DNA from 2 places in the Undibacterium sp. RuRC25W genome. Region 2 is predicted to be linked to the other one. Evidence: predicted binding sites of a transcription regulator. Region 2 holds the regulator's gene; the other holds the start of a gene.
What was found. The regulator LexA, encoded in region 2, represses DNA repair genes until DNA is damaged. The targets are predictions, from matches to a motif close to ACTGTATNNNNATACAGT.

Region 1: the regulator LexA is predicted to act here: its motif matches at 8,729-8,746, upstream of dinB (DNA polymerase IV).

The regions. Positions count from the first base shown of each region.
Region 1 covers NZ_JBMPPD010000022.1:4,942-16,557, reverse strand. The annotation lists gene ACO0KV_RS11340 (YcbK family protein) at 1-557, shown strand, start outside; gene ACO0KV_RS11335 (cupin domain-containing protein) at 651-1,130, opposite strand; gene ACO0KV_RS11330 (M16 family metallopeptidase) at 1,127-3,901, opposite strand; gene ACO0KV_RS11325 (D-hexose-6-phosphate mutarotase) at 4,025-4,846, opposite strand; gene ACO0KV_RS11320 (GMC family oxidoreductase) at 5,090-6,691, opposite strand; gene ACO0KV_RS11315 (helix-turn-helix domain-containing protein) at 6,938-7,987, shown strand; gene ACO0KV_RS11310 (thioredoxin family protein) at 8,077-8,559, opposite strand; gene dinB (DNA polymerase IV) at 8,876-10,036, shown strand; gene ACO0KV_RS11300 (substrate-binding periplasmic protein) at 10,091-10,885, opposite strand; gene ACO0KV_RS11295 (substrate-binding periplasmic protein) at 10,917-11,616, opposite strand, start outside.
Region 2 covers NZ_JBMPPD010000041.1:23,384-34,999, reverse strand. The annotation lists gene rplI (50S ribosomal protein L9) at 1-237, opposite strand, end outside; gene rpsR (30S ribosomal protein S18) at 264-548, opposite strand; gene priB (primosomal replication protein N) at 558-857, opposite strand; gene rpsF (30S ribosomal protein S6) at 889-1,257, opposite strand; gene lexA (transcriptional repressor LexA) at 1,490-2,146, shown strand; gene lon (endopeptidase La) at 2,299-4,704, opposite strand; gene clpX (ATP-dependent Clp protease ATP-binding subunit ClpX) at 4,944-6,209, opposite strand; gene clpP (ATP-dependent Clp endopeptidase proteolytic subunit ClpP) at 6,384-7,010, opposite strand; gene tig (trigger factor) at 7,031-8,380, opposite strand; tRNA gene ACO0KV_RS16150 (tRNA-Leu) at 8,409-8,495, opposite strand; gene ACO0KV_RS16145 (efflux RND transporter permease subunit) at 8,808-11,616, opposite strand, start outside.

The sequences.
Region 1 (11,616 bases), on a different contig from region 2:
CTAATGCAACGGAAGAAAAATCATCGCAGTTACAACCGCCGCCAGATTTGTTTGACTCGCAGGCATTGGATATCGACTTCTGGGTGAAACCCCGAACGCTTGATTTAATCCGCCCAGCGTCCAAAGAGCGCAGTACCCTGTTGTACTGGAAAGATGGTGAAGTGATTGATTCTGCGTATCAGGAACTCTGTCATCTCCTGCGTGATGTGAACGGAAAACAGACTGTGGCGATGGACCCTAAATTGCTTGAAACATTGTGGGCAACCCAAGCGTATGTTCAGCGTTTTGGCATGACCCGCCCACTAGAAATCTTGTCTGGATACCGGACACCAGAGTCCAATCGCCATTTGATCGAGCAGGGCGTCCCTGCCGCTCGCAGGTCGTTGCACATGGACGGTAAAGCCGCCGATATCCGCATTCCGCAGTTGCATGAAGAAGTGCTGGGGGAGTTGATCAGCAGTTTCCGGCAGGGTGGGGTGGGATTTTATTATCGAGCGACGGCCAATGGGGGGTGGATTCATACAGATACGGGGTTGCAAAGGAGTTGGAAGGGGTAAGGTCGCAGCGCTCGGCGGCTACTTACGTTGCTTCGCCACAGCAACGTAAGCAAAAGAAGGGCGACCGCAGATTTCGCCCTTCCAAACCCACACCTACACTTCTTCATCCGTCCAATAATCCACAGCATGATTAACACGGGTCATATGCTTTAAATCTCCGCCATAAGCACCGACTTTTTTTGAATCTGGGTACTCGCAGACTTCAGCGGGCATCATGGTGCTGACGGACAGATAGGCGAGATCGCTGTCGGAATCGTTGATGATCTGATGCGCTGTTTCTGGTCCACCCGTGGGGCAGCAGATGACATCGCCTTCACGGATTTTTCTGGTTTCAGTGCCGTATCTGAGCGTTCCTGAACCCTTCACGATAAAGAACATTTCCTCTTCAGCGCGGTGATTATGGAAAGGGCAGGCGCTTTTTCCGGGAGGCACGACGTCATACGAATAGCCCAGGTCTTTTGCGCCAAGCAAGTGTCCGACGCGTAAGCCCTTACTCTCAAATTTATCGCCTTTTTGAGCGTGCTCTAAGCTTAATTCGTGGATGTTGGCGACGTTGGAATTGATGGTGGTCATGGACGCGTGTCTCCTGCTGGGGCTTTTGCTTTGGCTTCGTCATAAGCAATAAAGACACTCATTTTGGTGGGGTCGATGTAACGACGGAAAGCGGCGTTGACTTGGTCCAGCGTCAGCGCTTTGATTTTGTCGTCCATAGCTTGCGACCATGCCCAGCTGCGGTGGAGGAATAAGTTACTGTTCCAGCCACCTGCGACGCTGCCATCGTTGGTACGTGATTGCACCCGTTGTTGCAGCAAGCCTGATTTGGCTTTGGCTAACTCATCGGCGGTAAAGCCGTCTTTCAGCGCTCGGGCTAATTCTTCTTTAATCGCGACTTCAACGCGGGCCAGATTTTGCGGTGCTGCTGTGCCGCTGATACCGAAACTACCAACCGGATCGATTTCGCCAGCAGAGAGTGAGGAGCCGATGCCATACGACAGGCCTTCTTTTTGGCGGATGCGTTCCATGAGGCGTGAATTAAGGCCCGCACCGCCACCGAAGATGTAATTAGCAACGCGTAATGCCGGAAACGCTTCGTCCTCATCACGCAGCGACAGGGTCATGGCGCTGGCGTAGACGCCGCTGGCCTTGTCAGGCGTGTTGAAGATCTTACGTATCGGTGTCGGATCGGCACGTTGGTTTACTAAGCGAGCGTAAGGTGCTTTGCTCTCCCAGTTACCGAAGGCGCTGGCGATCGCCGCCTTGGTGGCGTCGACATCCAGATCACCGACGATCGACAGTTCACCTTTGGAAATGCCATAGAAGTCACGATGAAAGGCGTTGATGTCATCTAGTTTGACATTGCGTATCTCGGTCAGCGCCTGATCGAGTGTTTTAGCGGCGCGGTAATCGCCAGCCGGATAGCTATTGAAGTAGAGCGCCATTTCGCGACCAACAATGGCCCCGGGTTCGTTACGTGAGGCTTCCATTCCGACCAGAGACTGATCACGTAACTGTGCGAATTCGTTCTCAGGGTAATTGGCGTCGCGCATGACATGGGAGACCAGTGCGAGTGATGCGGCAAGGTTTTCTTTCGTGGTCTGATAGGAGAACAAGCCGCCGCTCATTTTCAGTTTCGACATCTGGTCATCGAGTTCAGCACGCGTATATTTCGTTGTTCCTGCGGCCAATAAACTGCTAGCCAGGCTGCTGACGGTGCTTTTGCCGAATAAACTCTTCTCGTCACCCCAATGTAAAGCGATCGAGACATTAACGGTTTCGCCGCGATTTTTCTTTGGCAATAAAGCGACTTGCAGGCGGCCGATTTGACTAATCTGTGTTCGGTTGTCGAGGTTAGCTGGCGATGGATCAAACGCTTCGCCCGCGAGTTTGCTTGCCTTTGGTGTGAAGTCTTTCATGACCTCATTGATCGATGGCGCTGCAGGGATGTCGGCGCGTTGTGGCGCGTCTTCTGGAACAAACATTCCGACCGTGCGGTTGTCTCGTACCATGTAATGTTTGGCGGCGGTGGCAACTTGTTCGGACGTCATTTTGTTGGCATCGTCACGGTCTTTGAACAGATAGCGCCAGTCACCCATCGCGATGTATTCCGACATACTGATACCGATGGATTCGTGATTGTTGAACAGTTGTTCAAAGCTGTTGGCGTTGTCGCGTTTGACGCGATCGATTTCGTCTTTACTTGGCGGATTATTTTTGAAATCTTCTATTCCAGCTAGTAATGCGTCTTTGGCGGCGTCGATAGATTCGCCTTTTTTGACCGCCGCACCGATGATTACCAGACCTGGCGCAACTCTACCCACTTCGGTCGCAAAGATCTGCACCACTTTGCCGGTCTCAACTAATTGCTTATGCAGGCGACCATGTGGGGCATTGGTCAGAATATCGCTAGCAAAACTCATGGCGTCGCGGTCGGTATGTAGATTGGCTGGGACTTTGTAGGCAATCATGACAAGTTGGATATCACCAGCACGACGGACCATGAAGCTACGTTCGCCATCTTGGGTCGGCTCGACGGTCCAGAACTGGGGCAGGGTACGCTTTGGCTTGGCGATTTTGCCAAAGGAGTTGCTGATCCATTGCACTACTTTAGCTTGATCAAACTTACCAGCAACCAATAGGACGGTGTTATCTGGCTGATAGTATTGATGATAAAACGCTTGTAGGTTATCTATTTTGACGTTTTCGATATCGCTGCGGTTACCGATGGTGGCGTTGCCGTAGTTATGCCAGTCGTAGGCAACACTTTGTAAGCGCTTCATGAGTACACTGCCGGGTGAGTTTTCGCCGCGTTCGAACTCGTTACGCACTACCGTCATTTCGGTATCGAGATCTTTGCGGGCGACATTCGAGTTCACCATACGGTCAGCTTCCATCTCCAGCGCCCATTGCAGGTTGCTGTCGTCGGCTTGAAATAACTCATAATAATTGGTGCGGTCGAGCGAGGTCGTACCGTTCATGCGCATACCGCGTTTATTGAATTCTTCGGTAATTTTTTGATGTTTTGGCGTCCCTTTGAACATCATGTGCTCGAGTAAATGTGCCATGCCTGTTTCGCCATAATTTTCTTGGCGTGAGCCGACCAGATAGGTCACATTGACGGTGACCGTGGGTTTGGTCGTGTCCGGCATCAATAACACACGCAGGCCATTTGGTAGGCGGTATTCTGTGATCCCCTCGACGCTAGTTACTTGTGTCATCCCTTTGGGTAAGCTGTCCGAGAACGCCGCTGGCGCGGTAAAAAACAGAGCGCCGCCAATAACTAACGCACGCAACACGGGTTTAAGCGTGACGGCTAGCGCTGAACGGCGAACAGAAGGTGATGACATAGTGATCCTGACAATGATGGTAACAAGTTAAAATATACTGGGGGGAGTATTTATTTTCCCCCTTGTATTCACAATGAGAATTGGTCGATTTAAATGAGTATCTGGGGGAGTATCTTAAAATAGTTACAATTTACTGACCATAAAACTCTGGCTGCCCGTCCAGCTCTCGCCGGGGGCCAAGGCGATCGGTCGCATGATCGCTGCCGCCTCTACGCAGAGCATGCGCAGATAGCCGTCGTCTTCCATATCCGCAAGTTTGACAGCGCCAGCCGGTCCTGGGTTCCATATCACCGCATCGGCAAAGCCCGTTGTGTTGATGTGCAGATGTTGACGCGTCTGTTGCAGACATAACTGGTTAGGGACGTTGGCATAAATGCGATCGGTTTCACCCAGGATTTGCAGCAGTTCAGCCGTTTCGGGACAACGATCTGCACCGGTGAGACTATCGCGATAATGCGTCCCTTGTAACCCGCGCAGACGTGCTTCATGCACATCGTCGACGGCCAAATAGGTATGCAATGCCGAGGTAAAGTGAAAGCCGGTATCGCCAGCATTGCTGACGGTGAGTGCGATTTGCAAGGTATTGTCGAGGACACTGACGGCAAGTTCAGCGTTGAACACGTAAGGCCAGATCGTCAGACGGGCGATGTTTTCTTTTAAGCTAAATACCGCCTGCGCTGCACCATCGTCGGCGTAACCTTGCTGGTCTAATTTCCATGGTGCGGTACGTGCAAAGCCATGTTTGGGCAGCGTTCCTAAGCCCGCAAACTGTGGAAAAATCACCGGAACACCACCGCGAATCGCCACACCTTCGCGGAACTCGGATTGGTTGCTTAAAAATAGTTGTTCAGTGCCGTTTGCCGGTATCCACGAACATACATGAGCACCTTGATGGCAAATACTAACAGTCGCTCCATCGCGCGCAGTCAGAGTCAAAAAATCCATGAAATCGCATCCCGTTCACATCAGTTAAAGGAAGGCCTATTCTATGTCAGCTCTGGCTGTTTGTTAGTATTTTTTGCAATGTTACTTGCGGGGCTGGTATGGCATTGTCGTAGGATGGGCTGCCATCCTTTGCTTGTCATCCCTGTGAAGGCAGGGACCCGATGGCCTACCCCCACGAAGAGCCATCGAATCAATTAAAAAAGTAGCTGTATGCATGCACAAGCATACGCCACAGCGCCCCCGCTACTGCCGCAATTCTGCCTTAATCATATCTGCTGCCTTCTCGCCAATCATCATCGTTGGTGCATTGGTATTGCCACCGATCAGCGTTGGCATGATGGAGGCATCGACGACGCGTAATCCTTGAACGCCAATGACTTTGAGCGTTGGATCAACAACCGCCATGGCATCGACCCCCATTTTGCAGGTGCCAATCGGATGATAGACGGTATCGCTGGTGGCGCGAATCACAGCGCGGATCTCGTCGTCGGTATGGACATCCGCCGTCTGAAAATCGCTGCTACGGATACTGGTCAATGCCGGCGCGTCCATAATCTTGCGGGTCAGCTTGAAGCCTTTGACCATCGTATCCATATCTTCAGGATGTTCCAGGAAGCGCGGATTGATCAACGGTGCTGCCAATGGATCAGGGCTTGCCAAGGTCACCTCACCGATGCTCTTAGGGCGTAACAAACACATATGGCATGAAAAGCCATGACCCAAGTGCAGTTTGCGCGCATGGTCATCGAGCATCGCCATGACAAAATGGAGCTGGATATCTGGTGCGGCGAGAGAGGAATCGGTTTTTAAAAAGCCACCGCCTTCAGCTCCATTGGAGGTCAGCATCCCACGACGTTGGGTCTGATAACGACGGAATTCACGCAGCATCCTGATACTGCCGCCAGGAGAGACACCCAGCAGGTCTAGACTCTTTGCGCGGTATTTAAAGACAAAATCGGGATGATCTTGTAAGTTCTGACCGACACCCGGCAGGTGGTGGACGACCGGAATACCCATCGTTTGCAAGGCCGAGGCGTCACCGACACCGGACAACATCAATAACTGCGGACTCTGGAAGGCGCCTGCAGCCAATATAATTTCACGGCCTGCACGCAGGGTTTTCTGCTGACCGTTTTGTAGCATCTGCACGCCCACCGCACGCTTACCTTCAAAGATGATTTTTGTGACCTGACAACCGGTTTCAACACGCAAATTTGTCCGCTTGCCCATGTGTGGGCGCAGGTAGCCGCGGGCGGCGGTCCAGCGTTCGCCTTGGTATTGTGTAACCTGATAGATACCGACACCTTCTTGTTCGGCACCATTAAAATCGGTATTGATAGGAAAGCCCGCCTGTTTGGCGGCCTCGATATAGCGTTCCTGAATGGGATTATCGGTACGCAACTCACTCACGCGCAGAGGACCGTTTTGTCCATGATAGTGACCCGCGTGGGTTTCATTATTCTCGGAATGCTTGAAGTAGGGCAGAACATCCTCATACGACCAACCCGTGTTACCTAAGGCTGCCCATTGATCATAGTCGCTCCGGTGACCACGGATGTAGACCATGGCGTTGAGCCCTGATGAGCCACCGAGCATTTTGCCGCGCGGCTGGTAACCGAGTCTCCCGTTCAGACCTAGCTGTGGCACGGTATCAAATGCCCAGTTATTGAGCTTGGTGGGTAACATCGCGACCACCCCAATGGGGGTATTGACCACCCAGCTATCGCCAGTACCGCCAGCCTCAAGGACGGTGACACTGATACTGGGATCTTCAGTCAGGCGTCCAGCGATGGCGCATCCGCCTGCGCCTCCGCCAACTACAATGTAGTCGCTGATTTGGTTCATATTGTCTCCATTTTTTTTGATTGAGGATGGTCGTTCTTGAGCCACGCCATCTGATTTTTTTGCTGCACTGCAGTGTTGCTGCTTTTCGTTTTACCCTGTACGGTAATGCCAAGAACTTATGTTATTGAATGACAAGCATGGATTGATATTAGTACGCTCGTTCACATAAAGTAAGGACATTTGCTGCCATGTTGTGCCTGTCTGACAGTATTGATAGATGCCCCCAGAAATCAGCCGAATGAAAAAATGACCCATTCCCGTTTTGATTCAATTGCGTCGCTGTTGTCGGTGCAAGATGCGATTTTCCCGGCGCACCCGTTCAGTGGTCTGCTGGCGATAGCGCGTGAACAGAATTGGCGTCTGACAGATCTTTTTCCCGCATTTGCAGAGAGCTGCATTGAGTTCGGCGCAAATTCTCACAATACCCGTATCAGCTATGTGCAAGCGCGCGAAGGTCTGCTGCGGGCACGCCAGATCGGCGGCGACGAACTTTGTCTGTGGTCGGGCGCGCGCAAGTCTCTCCCGCAACTGGGACAGATGGCCATTGGCATGGCTGCACAACCCACCTTATTAAAAGCCTTGCAATTTGGATTGGAGTTCCAGTTGATTGCTGGGTCGATGGTGCATCTACAATTTGTCATGGGGACGCCCTATTCAGCGCTGGTCGCGCATTCCTTATTTGATGATATCGAGTTACAGGATTTTCTGGCTGTTGATCATCTACTGACTGCCGTAAATGCAGCACGTCAATTGGGTGGTGCACACTTTCGTCTACATCAGGTCGAGTTACGGGGGCAGAATCCACTCAAACGAGCGCTGTTTGAACAGGTATTTGGCTGTCCTGTGGTGATCGGCGCGGACACGAACCGTCTTCTGATTCCTAACGAGGTGTTAGACCTTCGCTTATCAACACCGGATGCACATGCTGTCCACGCTGCTCATAACGCCTGCGAGCAAGAACTCGCTGCCGTTGGCGTGCTGGGCCGGCAAAGCCTACTACGTACGCTGGTCAGTCAGCAGTGTGAATTGCATACGGTAGAAGAAATGTCTGCAGCGCTGGGCATCAGTCCGCGATCGTTGCAGCGCTTGTTGGTACGCGAAGGAACGTCGTATTTTCAGGTCACTGAAACCGTACGTCTGGATCGGGCTAAGCGTCTATTACTGACGACGCTCAGTCTGGAGAATATCGCGGAACAGCTTGGATACTCTGATGCCAGGAGCTTTCGCCGGGCATTTAATCGGTGGACCAATTGTAGCCCCGCTGATTACCGCCTCAAAGTGACGGCAGCGCCTTGACCAGATTAAGCTGGTAGTGACGGGGTTGCCGTGTGTTCTGATGATGGCATCCCCAGCCTTGGTAGGATTCTGGGGATGCTTAACTTTAATTAATGCTGAGAGGCAATCTGATTAAAAAAATCGTACACGCCTTGCTCGCTCATACGACGGGCATTTGATAGTTCGCCGCCTTTGGAGGCAAACAAAACGGTATTGTCAGGTGTTAATACCACTGCTGCGGGAATCCCTTTTTTGATCGGATTACCGTAACTCGCCGCGAGATCGAGATTTTTATCAAACTGACCAACATTGACTTTGACCACGACAAATTTGCTTGCGATCATTGCCGCGCTTTGACCTTGCATGGATTTGTTTAATTCTAGGCAATCTTTACACCAGTTCGCACCAAAGATCACCAGTACATCCTTGTTGCCCGATTTGGCTTGCACCAACGCTTTCGTGACATTGGCTTGCGCATCGGCAGTTTCATCGTAGGGATGCAACAAGTCCGCGTGGGCGGCGCTAATACTCAGACTCAGACCCAGACCCAGACTCAGGGCAAGGCCAGCAAGTGAACGAAGAATTTTTTTCATGATTCGTATCAAAAGAAAATAATATTGAAATAGTGACTTAATTTTAGTGCTTTGTCATTGTTATCAAAACAGACCGACAATATTGCTGTGCGATCGCGGACACACCAGCCAAGATATGCGGTTTGGTTATCTTAGCAGGCATAAATAATTGCATTTATATCGTCAATAAACTGATTATTTATACAGTATTTTATATAAAATCAGCTAAAATAGTTCTCTCAGAGTTAGATTTTCAGCTCATTTGACCAAGATTAGCCATCGTGTTGCTGGCGCTGGGCTTTAGTTCATCTGCTTTTTCTGTTTATTTACTTTTATCATGGCATCAACACAGACCAGACGCATTGCCCATTTGGATATGGATGCGTTTTATGCCTCCGTTGAACTGTTGAAATACCCCGAACTGCGTGGTCAGCCGGTGCTCATCGGTGGCGGTTCCTCGCATCAACCTGTGACACAAGCAGATGGAACGCGCGTCTTTTCTAGGCTCAAGGACTACGTGGGGCGGGGCGTTGCAACCACATCCACCTATGAAGCTCGCGCGCTCGGTGTCAGCTCCGCAATGGGAATTATGAAAGCGGCACGTGTCGCCCCTGAGATGTATTTACTACCCACCGATTTTGAGTCTTATCGGTATTACTCAACCACTTTTAAAGACGCAGTATCGAGAATTGCTCCCACGATTGAAAATCGCGGTATTGATGAGATTTACATCGATCTAACCGACCACCGTGAGGATACGCTGAGTCTAGCAAGTCGATTGAAAAACGCTGTTTTTGAATCGACGGGCTTGCGGTGCTCAATCTGTGTCGCACCAAACAAATTATTGGCAAAAATCGGATCAGATTTAGAAAAACCGGATGGCCTGACCATCTTGTCGATGGCAGATGTTGAGACGCGTATCTGGCCTTTATCCGTCAAAAAGGTGAACGGTATCGGTCCTAAGTCTGCAGAGCGTCTTGCTGCGCTAGGCATTGCCACCGTTGGCGAGCTTGCGAATGTAGATCCAAGTCTGTTACAGGATCATTTTGGCAGTAATTATGCGGGGTGGCTCTACAACGCTGCGCGCGGCATCGATCATCGTGAGGTAGTCACGCATTCAGAACCGAAAGTGATTAGCCGTGAAGTCACGTTTGAACACGATTTACACGCCATCACAGATAGAGAAACATTAACTGATATTTTTACTGGTCTTTGCCATCGACTGGCAGCGGATTTAAAGAGAAAAGGATATCGGTGTGCGACAGTCGGGATCAAAATTCGTTATCACGATTTCCACATTTCTACGCGGGATATGACACTTCCTGTGGCCACCGCTGACCCCGTCGTCATTCGTAAAGCCGCAGGGGAATGTCTGCGCCGAATTCCTCTTGAACATAAATTTCGCCTATTAGGTGTGAGAGCAGGTGCGTTGTTCAAGGAGAATGACCCCATTCATCAGCGACAAGGTCGTCAGGGTGTTTTATTTAGTGAGCCGTAAAAAGAGGAGACCTGCGGCACGCTGTGGTGAAGCACTTTTCGTCGTTTCAGCGATTTAACGACCGGCAGCGCCAGCAACACCTGCAACACCCACTTGCTGAAGTTGTGCAAAGTATTGGTTTTCGAATTGTTTGAGCTTGATGGAACTGAGTCCTGCATTAAAAGCTTGTTGTAATCGTAAGCCTTTTGCATTGCGTTGGAAACAAATGTGCATCGTGAAGTTCGTTAATTCTTTTGGATGAAACATGATATTGAGCTTATTTTTATCCAGACTATTGTCACTGATCAGTAACTGACGTAGGACATTTTTATCGATAACAATGGCATCAACCCGGCCAGCCAGTAATTTTCTGACATTACTGATATCAGAGGGGGCGCTATCTGTGGTCAGCACATGCTGCTTGACGAGCATGTCGAATCCTTCGCCATTTGCATATTCATGGACCACGCCAATGGTATAGGCGTGCAGATCGGTTAAGTTATGCCAATCAAACTGTTTATTTTTTAAATAAGCAAAGCCCACGGTGCTATTGCCTAAAGAATGCGAAAAATAGCAACTTTTCTCTCTTTCTTTCAGATAGAAAGCGGGGAAATATCCAGCGAAATTTTTTTCTTCTAATCCCGCCTGAACCGCACGACTCCAAGGGAAATACGCAATAGTCACCGGCAACTGACTTTCTTTTGCACCGGCTTTGACAACTGCAGCGATGAGGCCTTCTCCTGGCAGTGAATGACTGACGTAAGGAGGCCACTCAAGGGACGCAAGATGTAAATTGTCGTGTTCAGCCGAACATGCCGGCGCACCATAGGCAATCACCAACATCATTAGCAGGAGGCAGAAAACGCGCATTATTTTTCAACGTGAACGACGACAAACGAGTTTAGCGCATGTATTTGCTTCTGAGGTTCTCAAGTAGGCCTGATTGTTGTACTTTTTCAAACGATGCACGAATTTTTTGTATTAAAGCCGGATCGCTCTGCTTATTCATTGCAAAGTAGTAGCTGCTTTTGCCATCCAGTAGCAGAACGGGTTGTAATTCAGAGGGGTACCTGTGCAGGCTTTTCATCTGAAACGCCATGCTCCAGTCTTGAGAAACGATTAGATCGGTGCGGCCTAACAAAAATTTTTTGATGTTTGACTCCGCGGTAGGTGCAAAGTCAACAGCCTCTTCAGGGATGGCGGATTCTTTCAGAAAGTCTTTCGTCGATGCCATTTCACGCACAAGACCTACCTTATATTTGGTGCTGTCAGCGATTGATTTAACCTCAATGTCACGTCGATTTTTCAGTTTATATAAATAGATTTGCCGTGAACTGATTGGACCTATCCATTCAAACAAGTCTTCGCGCTCAGGTGTTCGGGTCGTAGAAAACAGCAAAGTATTGGGTTGGGTTAATGCCATCTGGTAGGCGCGAGCCCATGGCAAAACGGAAATGGTCGCTTTGATATTGGCTTTTTTTAATACCGCTTCGAGGACATCGGTGGAGTAACCCGTGGCGACGCCGTTGACTTCAAAATTAAGGGGTGGCAGATTTTCTGTGACGACAGTCAACTCAGCCGCCGCCGAGCTAGCTGAAAGC
Region 2 (11,616 bases):
AATTTGAACGGTAGAACCTTCCAATTTTTCGCCTTGAGCTTGAGCTGCTGCCAATTTAGCTGCTGCTGCTTTTTCCAACTCAGCGCGTTTCGCTTCGAATTCAGCGATCGCTGCTGCAGTTGCACGGCGAGCCATGCGTTGTGGAATCAGAAAGTTACGTGCGTAACCGTCTTTCACTTTAACTACATCACCGAGGTTGCCGAGATTAACGACTTTATCCATCAGAATAACTTGCATATTTTTCTCCTAGTACTTGTCGTCAATTACGCTGTGTGCAGATCAGTGTAAGGCAACAACGCTAAATAACGTGCGCGCTTGATCGCTGTATCAACTTGACGTTGGTACAAAGCTTTAGTACCAGTCAAACGTGCTGGCATGATTTTGCCGTTTTCTTGCACGAAATCTTTCAAAGTGTCGATATCTTTGTAATCAACTTTTTCTACATGTGCTGCTGTGAAGCGGCAGAATTTTTTGCGTTTGAACAAAGGATTTTGTTGTTGACGCTTTTGCTTCAATTTGCTTTTATCAAATTTTTTACCGAATGCCATGTCAGGCTCCTAATCTAGTAAATGTGTCCCGATTTCATTAACGTGAAACACGAGACTTTTGCTGTTGCGATTTCTGCGGGCTAAAAATCCAGTGAATTCAATTTCGACATCTAACGGCAAGTCATGAAATGCTCTTGAAATATTCCCAGCTGCCTGGGCATTCATCTCTAACTCAACTATTCGTTCAATGTTAGCTTCATGCTGCAACGACCTATGCATCAATACTGCTGCTGCAATCGGCACTCCAGCTGGCGTATATCGCAATGCTGACTTCTCAATAATGCGCGCCACAAGCTTTAATTGGTTCACTCTTTTTTAGACGACCTTCTTCAAATCAAAATTAAGCAGCTGGTGCTTCGACGCGTTGTGCTTTCGCTGCGTCTTCTTTCTGAACTGCTTTCATCATTGGAGATGGAGCTGTTTCAGCTTTTTTCATTTTGACTGTCAGGTGACGCAGAACGGCATCATTGAATTTGAATGCTGTTTCCAGCTCAAGCAATGTTTCTGCATCGCACTCAATGTTTAAGCAAACATAGTGTGCTTTAGCCAATTTTTGAATCATGTAAGCCAATTGACGACGGCCCCAATCTTCGACGCGATGAACCTGACCACCACGTGCAACAACGCTAGCTTTGTAACGTTCGATCATTGCAGGAACTTGCTCGCTTTGATCGGGATGTACGATAAATACGATTTCATAATGACGCATATATTCTCCTTGTGGACAATAAAATAGCCTGCCTCGGCGTCAAGACGAGTGCAGGAAGAGGAAAGCCGATGATAATAACCCACTTTCTCATTTTATTCAATTACTACAAGCACCTAGATGACCAAAGACGGCAAAAAAGTAATATTTTAAAAATTTCCTTGCACATCCAGCTGCACTGTATAAAAATACAGACTGTCTATACATACAGCGCTATTTTCGGCGCCGCTCGCTTATGCTGAAGCTCACCACACGTCAAGAACAAATCTTAAATCTGATCAAAGATGCCATACAAAACACAGGCTTCCCTCCAACGAGGGCGGAGATTGCGACAGAATTAGGGTTTCGATCCACAAACGCAGCAGAGGAACACCTTCAGGCCCTCGCGCGTAAAGGGGTGATCGAAATTGCCGCTGGCACATCGCGCGGCATCAGGCTATTGGAGTCTGAGTTATCAAGCCATATTACCGGCTCAACTTTTAATCCACCCCATCCAGCCAGCGTTCAACTCAACATTCCATTGATTGGTCGGGTTGCCGCAGGCTCCCCAATTCTCGCCAGCGAACATATTGAGGCGAGCTACCAGGTCGACCCCGCTTTATTTTCTGCCAAGCCAGACTTCTTACTAAAAGTGCGCGGCATGTCAATGCGCGACGCGGGCATCCTAGATGGTGACTTGCTCGCAGTAAAGAAAACTGATAGCGCACGCAATGGACAGATCGTTGTCGCCCGTCTTGGTGATGACGTTACCGTTAAGCGCTATAAAAAAACGGGCAATCACATTGAGCTCATCGCCGAAAATCCTGATTACTCGACGATCAAGGTGGACGACCAAGATGCGGACTTTTATCTCGAAGGTCTTGCTGTAGGGCTAATGAGAAACTGGGTGTAAGCCCATCAACACAGCCCCCCCCCTCACCTCAATACCCCTCTTGAAATACAGAGAAAAAATCGTCCCCCCCAAAACAATCATTTAGTCCGATGAACTGATAAAAAAAAGCCCGAACTATCGGGCTTTTTTCACAGCATGACGGACTCTCTGACTTAATGCTTTACGACAGTCAAATCAACCGCAGGATCAACAGGTGCAGCAGCAACAGGAACTTCAGGCTCAACCAAAGGCTCTGGCTGACGCTCCAACGCAATCTCAAGTACTTTATCAATCCAGCGCACAGGAACAATTTCCAACTTGTTTTTGACGTTATCTGGAATTTCCGCCAGATCTTTTGCATTTTCCTCAGGAATCAGAACAGTCTTAATCCCACCGCGATGAGCAGCGAGCAACTTCTCTTTCAATCCACCGATCGGCAACACTTCACCGCGGAGCGTAATCTCACCAGTCATCGCCACATCAGCACGGACTGGAATACCCGTAAATACAGAAACTAAGGCAGTCGTCATCGCAATACCAGCAGACGGACCATCTTTCGGCGTCGCCCCTTCAGGTACGTGAATGTGAATATCACTCTTCTCAAACACATCAGCTTTAATACCAAGACGCTTAGCACGACTACGCACCACAGTTCTCGCTGCCTCAATGGATTCCTTCATCACGTCGCCCAGTGTTCCCGTACGGATCACTCCGCCTTTGCCAGGCATTGCTACCGCCTCGATGGTCAAGAGGTCACCACCAACTTCCGTCCAAGCCAAACCAACGACCTGGCCGATTTGATTTTCTTTGACAGCAACACCAAAGTCATAGCGACGTACGCCTAGGTATTTATCAAGATTCTTCGACGTGATTGTCGCTTTTTTCTCATTCTTCTTGAGCAAAAGCATTTTCACGACTTTACGGCAAATTTTGGAGATTTCGCGCTCAAGTGAACGGACACCCGCCTCTCTCGTGTAATAACGAATGATGTCGCGGATAGCACTTTCAGCCACGGTAATTTCGGACTCTTGCAAACCGTTATTCTTGATTTGCTTTTGCAATAAGTAACGTTGCGCAATACTTGTTTTTTCATCCTCGGTATAGCCGGACAAACGAATCACTTCCATACGATCCAACAAAGCAGCTGGAATATTGTAGGAGTTGGAAGTCGCAACAAACATCACATCCGACAAATCAAAATCCACTTCGATGTAATGATCAGAGAACGTATGGTTTTGTTCGGGATCAAGCACCTCAAGCAATGCTGACGACGGATCGCCGCGGAAGTCGGCACCCATTTTATCCACTTCGTCCAACAAGAACAGTGGATTGCGAACACCAACTTTCGCCAAGCTCTGCAAAATTTTACCTGGCATGGAACCGATATAAGTACGACGATGACCGCGAATCTCTGCCTCATCACGCACACCACCCAAGGCCATACGCACAAACTTACGGTTTGTTGCACGGGCAATGGATTGACCGAGTGAGGTTTTACCCACACCAGGAGGCCCAACCAAGCACAAAATTGGCGCCTTGAGCTTGTCTACACGCTGTTGAACTGCAAGATACTCAAGAATGCGCTCTTTCACCTTATCTAAGCCATAGTGCTCATCTTCAAGCACCTTTTCAGCATTCGTCAGGTCATTATTGACTTTGGATTTTTTCTTCCAAGGCAAACTTACGATCGTGTCGATATAATTTCTCACCACGGTCGCTTCTGCAGACATTGGGGACATCATTTTCAGCTTTTTAAGCTCATTGAGCGCCTTGTCACGAGCTTCTTTAGGCATTTTGGCTGCGATGATCTTTTTCTCAAGCTCATCAATATCCGCCCCCTCTTCACCCTCGCCTAATTCTTTCTGAATTGCCTTCACTTGCTCATTGAGGTAGTACTCGCGTTGAGATTTTTCCATCTGACGCTTCACGCGCCCGCGGATGCGTTTCTCTACCTGCAAAATATCCAACTCACCTTCAAGCTGACCGAGCAAATGCTCAAGACGCTTAGCGACACTGAAGATTTCCAAGATGACTTGTTTTTGCTCGAGCTTGAGTGGCAAGTGCGCAGCGATTGTATCCGCCAGGCGACCAGCGTCATCGATACCCGACAGTGATGCAAGAATTTCTGGAGGAATCTTTTTGTTTAACTTCACATATTGATCGAACTGCTGAACGATCGCTCGGCGCATCGCTTCCACTTCAGAGTCATCCTCTTCCACAGCTGCAACGGGCGTCAAATCCGCAGTAAAGTGAGATTCTGAATCATGGATCTTATGAATACGGGCACGTTGCGCCCCTTCCACCAAGACTTTGACCGTGCCATCTGGCAACTTCAACATTTGCAAGATGTTAGCGACGCAGCCAATTTCATAAATATCATCAGCCGACGGTTCATCTTTTGCTGCTGCTTTTTGAGCAGCGAGCATAATACTTTTTCCTTGATCCATTGCTGCTTCCAAGGCCTTAATTGACTTTGGACGTCCGACAAACAGCGGAATAACCATATGGGGGAATACAACCACATCACGCAACGGCAGCAGAGGCAGTTGGATTTGCTCGGAATTCAGAGTAGTCGTCATGGCGCACCTTTCGTAAATACTAGTTGTTAATGTTGGCGCACAAGGCTAAAACACAAGCCCATCATTAAAAAAAACAATAAAAAAAAGCCACTCAGAGTGTATCTCCGGGTAGCTTTGCGATTGAAGCTGTGAATTATTTGTCTTTATTTTACTGCGATTCAAAAAAAATCACACAATACCTATAAAAAAAAGGGGACAAATCCCCTTTTTCCAACGACGCATTGCAAAAGCAATAGGGCTTATGCGCCCGATACTTTTGGCTGATCTTGGTAAATCAACAAAGGCTTAGCGCCGCTTATGATGGTCCCCTCATCAATGACAACCTTCTCAACATTTTGATGACTTGGCAAGTCATACATCACATCAAGCAGCGCATGTTCAAGGATAGAACGCAGGCCACGGGCACCTGTTTTACGCGCAATCGCCTTTTTCGCAATCGCTTGCAATGCAGCAGGACGAATTTCTAGCTCAGTGCCTTCCATTTCAAGCAATTTTGCATATTGCTTGATGAGTGCATTTTTTGGCTCAACAAGAATCTGAATTAACGCAGCTTCGTCCAACTCATTCAACGTCGCGATCACTGGCAAACGACCGACCAACTCTGGAATCAGACCAAATTTAATCAAATCCTGCGGCTCCGCATCCTGCATGACTTCACTAGCGCTTTTCTCAGTCTGACTCTTCACGCTCGCTGAAAACCCGATACTACTTTTCTCGGAACGATCTGCGATAATCTTGGCCAAGCCATCAAACGCGCCGCCGCAGATAAACATGATGTTTGTCGTGTCAATTTGTATGAAGTCCTGATTTGGATGCTTGCGGCCACCTTGTGGAGGCACAGACGCCATCGTACCCTCAACGAGTTTCAACAACGCTTGCTGAACACCTTCTCCAGAAACATCGCGGGTAATTGAAGGATTATCAGATTTACGTGAAATCTTGTCGATCTCATCGATATAAACAATCCCTTTTTGCGCGCGCTCAACTTCATAATTGCAGTTTTGCAGCAACTTTTGAATAATGTTTTCAACGTCCTCACCAACATAACCAGCCTCAGTTAATGTTGTAGCATCGGCAATTACAAACGGCACATTGAGCATTCTAGCCAGTGTTTGCGCAAGTAAAGTTTTACCCGAACCCGTCGGTCCAACCAGCAAGATATTACTCTTGGCCAATTCGACATCATCTTTTTTACCCAAATGCTTCAAGCGCTTGTAGTGGTTATACACCGCCACCGAAAGAATGCGCTTTGCATTCACCTGACCAATCACATACTGATCAAGCAGGTCAGTAATTTCTTGCGGAGTAGGCAGTTCAGTTTTTGCGCTGGCAATATTATCGATTTCAGACACTTCATCACGAATAATGTCATTGCACAAGTCGATACATTCGTCGCATATAAAGACCGAAGGCCCAGCAATCAGTTTTTTAACCTCATGTTGACTCTTGCCACAGAATGAGCAATAGAGCAGCTTTTCACCACTGGAGGATTTTTTATCGGGCATAGTACGAATATGAAAAAAACAAAATTAATTAGGTAGGAATTAAAAGCATATTACCCGCAAAAACAGTTTTCGTCATTGCGTGCTCTCAGTTTGCACTATATTCCAAGATCTATAATACTGAATAAAAAAACGCCCGACCTTTTTAGGAGCGGGCGTTCATCCGATTCTGAACGTTTAAGCGCGATGAGTCAGCACCTTATCAATCAAACCATACTCAACTGCAGCGTCAGCTGACATAAAATTATCGCGATCAGTATCTTTTGCTATCTGATCAAGGCTCCGCCCTGTCTTTTCAGCCAGAATTCCATTTAGACGTTCACGCAAATACAAAATTTCACGCGCTTGAATCTCAATATCTGATGCCTGACCTTGTGCGCCACCCAAAGGCTGGTGGATCATGACACGTGAGTTTGGCAACGAGAAACGCTTACCTTTTGCACCCGACGCCAACAAAAACGCTCCCATAGATGCAGCCATGCCAGTACACAATGTCGATACATCTGGCTTGATAAACTGCATCGTGTCATAAATTGCCATACCAGCAGAAACTGAGCCACCAGGGGAATTAATGTACAAAGAAATATCTTTGTCTGGATTTTCGCTCTCTAAAAACAGCAACTGAGCGACGACCAAATTGGCAGTCTGATCATTAACGGGGCCAACCAAGAAAATCACACGCTCTTTAAGCAGACGGGAATAGATATCGTAAGAACGTTCTCCGCGCCCACTCTGCTCTACCACCATAGGCACCATGCCCAGCATATTAGTATCCAACGCCGAATTACGGATGATGCCTGTCATGTGTTTTCCTTTTTTCAAACTTACGCTTGTGCGTTGTTACCCATTAACTCGTCAAATGGCAGAACTTTGTCTGACACTTTTGCCTTACCTAACACATAGTTAACGACGTTTTCTTCTAAAACAAGGGCTTCAACCTCTGCCAGACGATTACGATCACTATAGTAGTATTTTACTACTTGTTGAGGATCTTCGTAACTTTGAGCAAAATCTTCAACTTGCGCTTTGATTTGATCAGCAGTTGCTTGCAGGTTATTAGCTTTTACCAACTCAGCAAGGATCAAACCAAGACGTACGCGACGCTCAGCTTGCGCAGCAAAAAGTTCAGTTGGGAATGGAACGTCTTTCACATTCATTCCGCGCTGTGCCATATCTTGGCGTGTCATTTCAGCCAAACGTTCACCGTCCTGAGCAACGAGTGTCTTTGGAACATCGAATACGACCGCTTTTACCAATGCGTCCATGACGCTTTCTTTAGTTTTAGCTTTAACGCGACCTTTTACTTCACGTTCGAGGTTTTCTTTGATGTCACCACGCATTTTAACCAGATCACCATCTTCAACGCCGAGCATCTTTGCGAACTCGGCATCGACTTCAGGCAAATGCGCCCACTCTAACTTAGTCAATGTGATTGTGAATTCAGCTGTTTTGCCAGCAACGTCTTTACCATGGTAGTCTTCTGGGAATGCCAATGGAAATGTTTTAGATTCGCCAGCTTTGAGACCAATTGTTGCAGCCTCAAATTCAGGCAACATACGACCTTCGCCCAATACAAAAGCAAAACCTTCTGCTTTACCGCCAGCAAACTCAACGCCATCAATCTTACCAACGAAATCAACGGTTGCACGATCACCACTTTGAGCAGTCTGATCTGCACCACCATTGCCGTGCGCACCCTCTTCACCTTTAACGTGGAAGTGTACGCGCTGCTTACGCAGGATATCGATTGTTTTGTCGATTTCAACGTCAGAGACTTCAGACTTCACCTGCTCAACTTCAGCAGCAGACAAATCGCCAACAACGATCTCTGGATAGACTTCAAAAGTAGCATTAAAAGCCAATGTACCTTCAGCAACACCTTCTGCTGTACTTGGCTCAATGCTTGGATAACCAGCAACGCGCAGGCTATTTTCGTTAGCCGCAGCAGCAAATGCCTGACCAACTTTGTCGTTCAACACTTCGTTTTCGACTTGATAGCCGTGTTGCGCAGCAACCATCTTCATTGGCACTTTGCCTGGGCGGAAGCCAGGAGCTTTTGCTGTACGTGCACGCACCTTCAAACGCTTTTCAACCTCTGATTTCACATCAGCGATTGGAAAGGAAATCGTGAGGCGGCGCTCCAATTTATCTAAAGTTTCGACTGCAGTTGCCATGAAAATCGTCCAAATAGTAAAAATTCTGTGGTGCGAGAAGGGGGACTCGAACCCCCACACCATTGCTGGCGTCAGGACCTAAACCTGGTGCGTCTACCAATTTCGCCATCCTCGCGGGATGAGTAAGTACATACCGGAACACATCCGACACGACCGTCACAAAAGCAAAGGGCGACCCGAACATCTATCGTCGCCCAAAACTTATGTATGTGGCATTACAACTCCAGCCCGATATTCTACTGGATTTTGAATCGGTATGCCTTATTTTTTTTATGCTTTTAGAAAAATACTCAAAAATTTTCCTAAATCAATCTTTTAAGTTCATTTTTATATATCAACGGCACGATATGGTACCTCGCAACGACCGTGACTACAATCAAATCACGGTCGCTATCTCACCGATTTACCACGAACTACATTGCACGAGCTACATTGGCAGCGATGTCGTCGCTTGTGAGTTCGACTTACGAACCTTAAACCACGCCGCGTACAAGGCTGGCAAAAACAACAACGTCAATCCGGTTGCGATGATCAAACCACCCATAATCGCGACCGCCATTGGCCCCCAAAAGACAGAACGGGACAAAGGAATCATTGCTAGCACCGCAGCTGCAGCGGTTAATATGATTGGACGGAATCGCCTTACAGCAGACTCAATGACCGCCGTCCAAGGATCAACCCCCGCTTCAATATCGTGCTCAATCTGGTCAATCAAAATAACAGAATTACGAATGATCATCCCGAAAAGTGCAATCACCCCCAATTGAGCAACAAAACCAAACGGGCGCTGCAAGATGAGTAATGCCATCGCCGCCCCAGCCACACCCAAAGGCCCAGTCAAAAATACCAGTAACGCACGTGAAAAGCTATGCAGTTGCAACATCAGGAGTGTGAAAATAATGAAAACGACCAACGGCACATTTGCGGCAATTGAATCCTGCGCTTTTCCACTATCTGCTGCAGCACCTGCCAATTCAACTTTGTAGCCTGGCGGTAACGCCGCAATGATCGATGATAATTTTGGCATAATCTGACTCGATACCGTTGGACCTTGAATGCCATCAATAACATCTGATTGCACGGTAATTGCCCACTCACGCCCGTAACGCCACACCACACCTGGCTCCCAGACAAGTTTAATTGTTGCCAATTGGGACAACGGCACAGATTTCCCACTGGCAGTCGGCATATTGGCATTACCAAGCGCTTCAATTGTCGAGCGCTCATCAATCGGCTGACGCACCACCATATCAATTAATTTATTGCCGTCACGGAACTGCCCTACTGTTGTACCAGTTAGAATCGTATTCGCTGCTCGCATTACTGATTGCGAAGTCACACCCAACGCGCGCAATTTATCCTGATCGAGGTCAATGCGCACGACTTTCATAGACTCATTCCAGTTGTCGTTGACGCCTAACGTATTAGGATTAGCTCGCATCACCTCCTTCACCCGATCGGCAATTCCACGCACACCATTCACCTCCAGACCAGTAACACGGAACTGCACTGGATAGGGAACCGGCGGCCCATTTGGCAACAGTTTCACCCGACCACGCACCTCTGGAAAATCCGCTTTGAATAGTTGTGCAATTTTTAACCGGAGCACCTCCCTTGCCTTCAAATCTTTTGCGAGTACAACGATCTGCGTCACATTCGTTTGCGGCAAAATCTGGTCCAGCGGCAAATAGAACCGAGGGCTACCATTACCAACATAACTCGTGTAACTCTCCACCCCATCCTGCTTTTTTATAAAGGCTTCAAATTTTTTTGCTTGCGCCTCGGTTGCACTAAACGAAGATCCCTCCGGCAACCACATTTCAACCATCAACTCAGGCCGACTGGAGTCAGGAAAAAATTGCTGCTCAATAAATTTAAATCCAAACACACCTAGACCAAAAATAATCAAGGTAATGACAATGGTCGTCTTACGCCACTCCACACACCACGAGACCAATGCCCGGAATCGACTATAAAACGGTGAATCAAACAACTCATGCGCCTCTCCACCTAAGGAGTGCGGCTTAACCTTCAACAATAAAAATCCAAGATAAGGAGTGAACAAGACTGCAGCAAACCAAGAGATCAACAATGCAAGTGCATTGACAGAAAACATGGAAAACGTATATTCACCCGCAGCTGATTTCGCTAAACCAATCGGCAAAAATCCTGCCGCGGTAATCAGTGTTCCCGTCAACATTGGCATGGCTGTTGAGGTATAGGCGAAGGTGGCAGCATCAAAACGCGAAAAACCTTCCTCCATTTTTCGCACCATCATCTCAACCGCAATAATGGCATCATCTACCAGCAAACCAAGAGCGATAATCAGCGCTCCGAGCGAGATTTTATGTAAGTCGATGTCAAACATCCGCATAAACAGGAAGGTAATTGCCAACACCAAAGGAATCGTCAAACCCACCACCAACCCAGGCCAAACATCGAGACGAAACGGTTTAGTATGCAAGCCAAGCGCAAGGAAGCTGACCGCAAGAACAATGACAACGGCCTCGATTAAGGTGTGAATAAATTCACCGACGGAAGCTTTCACCGCATCGGGTTGATTGGTGACCTGCTCAAGCTGTATACCAACGGGTAACTTCTGCTTGATAACAGCAATCGTTGACTGTAAGTTTTTACCCATTGCAACGATATTGCCACCTTTCTCCATGGAGATACCAAGTCCGACAACCTCTTTGCCGTTAAAACGCATTTTATCCTTCGGCGGATTTTGGTATTCACGCTTAACGGTCGCAAAATCACCCAAACGGAAAGTGGTACCGTTCGCACGCAACTGCAGGTTTTCGAGATCCCTCACCTTCAACAAGGCCCCGGAAACCCTTACTTGCAAATCAGCCGAAGACGTTGTTAATTTACCTGTACCTTCGATTCCATTTTGCGAATTAATCTGCGAAACAATCACATCAAAAGAGATGCCTAATTGCGAGAACTTTTTTTGCGAGAATTCGATATTGATCTTTTCGTCCTGAACACCGAACAATTCAACCTTTGATACCGTAGGAATCCTCAGAAATTGCTGACGAACAAAGTCAGCGTATTCCCTGACCTGCTCATAGGTGAAACCATCCCCGGATAGGGCAAAAATGGAACCATATGTATCGCCAAATTCATCATTAAATATTGGGCCAATAACACCTGGTGGCAACGTACTACTCATGTCACCAATTTTCTTACGAACCTGATACCACGCTTGCTGCACCTCTTTTGGCGGGGTCGAT